2 regions of the Mesorhizobium shonense genome follow, and region 1 is predicted to be linked to the other one. Evidence: riboswitches for the same ligand, from Rfam matches in the RefSeq annotation. Region 1 holds a riboswitch; the other holds the start of a gene.
The links. Region 1 has a riboswitch for thiamine pyrophosphate ahead of thiC (phosphomethylpyrimidine synthase ThiC). Riboswitches for the same ligand answer to the same signal wherever they lie in the genome.
Positions count from the first base shown of each region.

Region 2: linked by a shared signal. The riboswitch ahead of thiB (thiamine ABC transporter substrate binding subunit) and the one ahead of thiC (phosphomethylpyrimidine synthase ThiC) in region 1 are both predicted to bind thiamine pyrophosphate.

Region 1 covers NZ_JBEPLM010000008.1:47,291-50,427, forward strand. Annotated here, with positions in the region: gene ABID26_RS20615 (aspartate aminotransferase family protein) at 1-173, shown strand, start outside; gene ABID26_RS20620 (hypothetical protein) at 182-1,423, shown strand; TPP riboswitch at 1,452-1,568, shown strand; gene thiC (phosphomethylpyrimidine synthase ThiC) at 1,673-3,137, shown strand, end outside.
Region 2 covers NZ_JBEPLM010000023.1:10,292-13,428, forward strand. Annotated here, with positions in the region: gene thiB (thiamine ABC transporter substrate binding subunit) at 178-1,188, opposite strand; TPP riboswitch at 1,232-1,346, opposite strand; gene ABID26_RS33585 (thiamine diphosphokinase) at 1,493-2,137, shown strand; gene ABID26_RS33590 (ABC-F family ATP-binding cassette domain-containing protein) at 2,139-3,137, shown strand, end outside.

The sequences.
Region 1 (3,137 bases):
ACTATGACGTGCTCGTCGCTTTCACCGAATACAACCGCAACGTCATTCGGCTCGAGCCGCCGCTGATCTGCCAGCGCGAGCATGTCGACCGCTTCGTCGATGCCTTCGACAGCCTGCTCTCGCGCGGCATCGTGGCCATCGTGAAGGATTTCGTGAATAGCCAGGTCCGCTGAGACAGACGATGCTGACCAGGCCGCCAGCCGCTCCCGCCAATCCGCTCGACCGGCTGACCGAAGCCGGTCTTACCTGGGGCGAGGGGGTTTACGCGAGATGGGCCGCGCCGATCGGTGCGGCCGCCTTCTCGCTCTACATCCTGCTCACTGCTGTGACGGCCTGGTTCATGCCGGACGCCAACTGGGATATGCTGCCTTATCTGGCGATCGCCGAGGAAGGCACCTATCCCGACCCGCAGGCGCTGCATGACTATGCCTACGGTGCGGTCAAGGCCGACGTGTCGGCCGGCGACTACAAGGCGCTGACCGACGATGGCGGCGGCTTTCGCAGCCACATGACCGAGAATGCCGCCGACTTCCATTCGCTGCTCGGCATGTACCGGATCAAGTTCCTCTACGCTGAAATCCTGTCGAGCCTCAGCCATGTCGTGTCGCCGGTCGAGGCGATGCGGCTGGTGCAGGTGTTTTCGGTGCTGTTGTTCGGCATCATCACGCTCGCCTGGCTGCGCTCGGAGGGCGCGCTGGCACTGGCGCCGGTCGCCGTCGCCGTCCTGATCATGGCCGATCTCGGCGACGCGGCGCGCGCATCGATGCCGGACCTGTTGTGCTCGGCGCTGTTCCTCGGCGGGCTGTTTGCCTTTGTGCGCAAACGCGAGGTGGCGACGGCGATCCTGCTTTTCCTGGCCTTCATGGCGCGTCCGGACAACATCGTTTTCCTCGCCATCTTCGCCGTGCTTTTGGTCGCCTTCCGGCAGAAGGCATGGGGCGCGCTCGCCGGTTTCGCCGCCTCGTTCATCGCCTATTTCGCCATTTCGCACTGGGCGCAGCATCCCGGCTGGTGGCCGCATCTGTGGTTCTCCAGCATTGAGCAGCACTACAACATGGACGGCTTCGAGCCGCCGTTCTCGGTGGCGGCCTATCTCAAGGCCTTTGCCGCCTCGGTGGTGCGCGCCGTCAACGTCAACACCTGGGTCGGCGTGTCGGTGCTGGCTTTAGCCGGCTGGTATGGGCTCGACCGCGCCGGCTTGCGGCTCGACCGCCGCGCCGGCATCCTGCTCGCGGCTCTCGTATTCGGCGTGCTGGCGAAGTTCACGGTCTTCCCGATCCACGATACCCGCATCTATTTTCCCAATCTTCTGCCGCCCTTCCTGCTGCTGGCCGCGCCGCTGATGGCGCTGTGGGGATCGGCAGCCAAGGGCGGTCGCCGCGCGCTGCAAGTCGAGCCGCAATCGCCGCCCGAACGCGCTTGACAAGACGGCGCGGGCCCGTTCAACTTGAAGCATTCACCAGGGGAGTCCCGGCAAGGGGCTGAGATACTGCTGGCTTTCGCGGCGCAGTGACCCGTTGAACCTGATCCAGTTCATACTGGCGTAGGGACGGTGCAAGCGCTTTGCGGGACTCCATGCCCGAAGACCTGTGTCGAGCAGGCAGACCAAAGCGTCCTACATCCTTCCGGCACAGAACTGGGTCTCCAATGCAGTTGAGCAAAGGAGCCTCAAATGAATGCCTTGACCCTCACCGTTTCGACGGGACCGCTGCCAGCCTCACGGAAGATCCACAAGACCGGCATTATCCATCCGCAGATCAGGGTGCCGATGCGCGAGATCAGCGTGCATCCGACCGCAGGCGAGCCGCCGGTGACGGTCTACGATCCATCAGGCCCGTATACCGATCCGGCGATCGAAACGAACATTGAAAAGGGACTTGTCCGGCTTCGCCGGGACTGGATCGCGGCGCGCGGCGATGTCGAAGCCTATGACGGCCGCCATGTGAGGCCGGAGGACAACGGATTTGCGACCGGCGAACGGCTGACGCCGGAATTCCCCATCCGCAACCGTCCGTTGCGGGCGAAAGCCGGCAAGGCGGTGACGCAGCTTGCCTATGCGCGCGCAGGGATCATCACGCCCGAGATGGAATTCGTGGCCATCCGCGAGAACCTTGGCCGCGAGATGCTGCGTGGCAAGCTGCAACAGGACGGGGAAGCGTTCGGTGCGTCGATCCCGGATTTCGTCACGCCGGAATTCGTGCGCGACGAGGTGGCGCGCGGCCGTGCGATCATCCCCGCCAACATCAACCATCCGGAGAGCGAGCCGATGATCATTGGCCGCAATTTCCTGGTGAAGATCAACGCCAATATCGGCAATTCCGCCGTCACCTCCTCGATGGCCGAAGAGGTCGAAAAGATGGTTTGGGCGATCCGCTGGGGCGCCGACACGGTGATGGACCTATCGACCGGCCGCAACATCCACAACATCCGCGAATGGATCGTGCGCAACGCGCCGGTGCCGATCGGCACCGTACCGCTCTACCAGGCGCTCGAGAAGGTTGGCGGCATTGCCGAGGACCTGACCTGGGAGGTCTATCGCGACACGCTGATCGAGCAGGCCGAGCAGGGCGTCGACTATTTCACCATCCACGCCGGGGTGCGGCTGCACTACATCCCTCTGACCGTCGACCGGGTCACGGGCATCGTCTCGCGCGGCGGGTCGATCATGGCCAAATGGTGCCTGCACCATCACCGGGAGAGCTTCCTTTACGAGCATTTCGAGGAAATCTGCGACATCGCCCGAGCCTATGACGTCTCCTTCTCGCTCGGCGACGGCCTCCGCCCCGGCTCGATCGCGGATGCCAACGATGCGGCGCAGTTCGCCGAGCTGGAGACGCTTGGCGAACTGACGAAGATCGCCTGGGCAAAGGACTGCCAGGTGATGATCGAAGGCCCCGGTCATGTTCCCATGCACAAGATCAAGCAGAACATGGACAAGCAGCTGGCCGTCTGCGGCGAAGCGCCGTTCTACACCCTGGGGCCGCTGACGACCGACATCGCGCCGGGCTATGACCACATCACCTCAGGCATCGGCGCCGCCATGATCGGCTGGTTCGGCACGGCAATGCTTTGCTATGTGACGCCGAAGGAACATCTTGGCCTGCCGGACCGCAACGACGTCAAGACCGGCGTCATCA
Region 2 (3,137 bases), on a different contig from region 1:
CCCCTCTGTCCTGCCGGACATCTCCCCCTCCAGGGGGGAGATTGGAAGCTCGAGCGCCCCGCTCAGTCCTGCAACGTTTGAGATTGGCGAAGGTCGAGGTGACAGCCAATCTCCCCCCTTGAGGGGGAGATGTCCGGCAGGACAGAGGGGGGTGGCTTGGCGCAACCATCGAAAACTTTACTTGCTCATCGCCGCCAGCCACTCATCCACCCAGGCCTTGCGGTTGGCCGCGACCTCTTCGGGGCTGAAAAGCAGGGTCTTGGTCGGCTTCACCAGTCTGTCGAAGGCCGGGTTGAGCGGCTTGTCGGTCTTGCCGGCCGGGAACATCCAGTTGGTTTCCGGGATGACGTCCTGGAATTTCGGCCCGGTCATGAAAGCGATGAACTTTTCCGCCAGTGGGTTCTTCGCGCCGGTCGTGGTGATGCCGGCAACCTCGATCTGCAGGTATTCGCCCTCCTCGAAGGAAGCCGCCTGGTAGCGCTCGGTCTTTTCGGCGACCATATGGTAGGCCGGCGAGGTGGTGTAGGACAGCACCATCGGCGCTTCGCCCTTGGTGAACAGGCCATAGGCTTCGCTCCAGCCAGGCGTCACCGTGAGCACCTTTGACTTGAGCTTGGCCCAGGCTTCCGGCGTCCTGTCGCCGTAGACCGACTTCACCCAGAGCAGCAGGCCAAGGCCCGGCGTCGAGGTGCGCGGATCCTGGATGACGATCTTGTCGGCGGCGCTGCCCTCGACCAGTTCCTTCAAGCTCTTCGGCGGGCTCTTCAGCTTCTGGGTATCGTAGACGACGGCGAAATAGCCGTAGTCGAAGGGCACGAAGGTGTCGTCCTTCCAGCCGCCGGGCACGTTTATGTCAGCGACCGCGCCATGCGGCGCGAACAAACCGGTCGCCTTGGCGTCCGCCGTCAGGTTGGTGTCGAGCCCGAGCACGACGTCGGCCTTGGTGCCGGCGCCTTCCAGCTTGACGCGGTTGAGCAGCGCCACGCCGTCGGCGACCGAGACGAATTCGAGATCGCAGCCGCATTCGGCTTCGAATTCCTTCTTCACCGCGGGCCCCGGACCCCAGTCGGCGGTGAAGCTTTCATAGGTGTAGACGGTGAGCTTGTCCTTCGCCTCGGCAGGCCCGACGCCCGCCAAAAGCGAAACCAGGCCCGTTGCGAGAATAAGCTGGGACAATAGTGAGCGCATCGGCGCCTCCGTCGTTCGCGTGACAAGGAATTGAGGCGCCGGATGGTCCGAAACGTCTAATCCCTCCGCCGGTACAAACCGGATCAGGTTCAGCGGGTTGGCATTGTCGCCTCTCAGCCGGTTCGCAAAGTCAGCGTCCGGCACCCCGTTAGAGCACTGCGAGACATAGGCCCGGCCGAAGCGGCGCGCAAGCGGAAGTTGCCGGGCATCCAGTTGCATCGCCGCTAACTCCGGAACGCTGCTCCGTTGCGTTTGGATGCGCCCGGCTTCCGTTTCGCGGGCAGGGCTGGTAAGGGCGACGCCCATGGGCACATTCACCATCCTGCTTGGCGGCGAACTCGTCCGCACGCCTCGACTCGAGCGCCAGATCGAAGGCTCTCGCGTCATCGCCGCCGACGCCGGCATCGGCCATGCGCACATGCTCGGCCTCGTGCCGGAGCTCTGGGTCGGCGATTTCGACTCGGTGCCGGCGAACCTGCCGGATGATCTCGCCGCCGTCCCGCGTAAAATCTTTCCGGCCGAAAAGGACATGACCGATGGCGAGCTCGCCATCGCCGAGGCGCTTGCGCGCGGCGCCACCAGCCTGGTGCTGGCCGGCGCCTTTGGCGGTAAGCGCGCCGACCATGCCTTCCTGCATCAGGCTCTCAGCGTGCGGCTGGCCGAGGCGGGCACGACGGTGCTGCTGACCAGCGGCGCGCAGGAAGGCGTGCCCGTCCTGCCGGGCAAAGCCAGTTTCGACTACGCCGACGGCACGCTGTTCTCGGTGCTCGGCTTCTCCGACCTCGCCGGCCTGACGGTCACCGGCGCCAAATGGCCGCTCGACCGTGTCGAGGTGGCGTTCGGCTCCTCGCTCACTATATCAAACGAGGTCAAAGGGCAGCTTGGCATCGCGCTGGAGCGCGGCCGGGCGCTGCTGCTCGCCCACCCCTATCCTCTTCCCGAAAGCTGACATGGCGCCGCCACTCCTCAATCTCGACGGCATTAAACTGACCTTCGGCGGCACGCCGCTGCTCGACGGCGCGGCGCTGAGCGCCTCCGCCGGCGAGAAGATCGCGCTGGTCGGCCGCAACGGTTCCGGCAAGTCGACGCTGCTCAAGATCGCCGCCGGGCTGATCGAGCCGCAGGACGGCGAGGTCTTTCGCCAGCCTTCGGCCACGGTTCGCTACCTGCCGCAGATGCCCGACATGGATGGCTTCGCCAGCGTGCGCGCTTATGTGGAGGCCGGCCTTGGGCCGGCCGACGACCCGCATCGCGCCACCTATCTGATGGACCATCTCGGCCTCAGCGGCGAGGAACGGCCGAACGACCTTTCCGGCGGCGAGGCAAGACGCGCCGCGCTTGCCCGGGTGATGGCGCCGGAACCCGACATCCTGCTGTTGGACGAGCCGACCAACCATCTCGACCTGTCGGTCATCGAATGGCTGGAAGAGGAGCTCGCCCGCACCTCATCCGCCGTGATCCTGATCTCGCACGACCGCCGCTTTCTCGAGCGCGTCTCGCGTGCCACAGTCTGGCTCGACCGCGGCCAGACGCGGCGGCTGGACAAGGGATTTGCGCATTTCGAGGAATGGCGCGACCAGGTGCTGGAAGAGGAAGAGCGCGAGCAGCACAAGCTCGGCCGCCAGATCGTGCGCGAGGAGCATTGGCTGCGCTATGGCGTGACCGCCAGGCGCAAGCGCAACATGCGCCGCCTCGGCGAGCTGCAGGCCATGCGCCAGCGCTTCCGCAGTCATCGCGGCGCCGAAGGCACGGCCACCATGCTGGCGAGCGACGCCGCCGAATCCGGCAAGCTGGTGATCGAGGCCAAGAACATCGAGAAGAGTTTCGGCGGCCTTACCGTCGTCAAAGGCTTTTCGACCCGCATCCAGCGTGGCGATCGCGTCGGCCTGGTCGGGCCGAACGGCGCCGGCAAGACGACGCTGTTGAAGATGCTGACCGGCGAGCTGGCC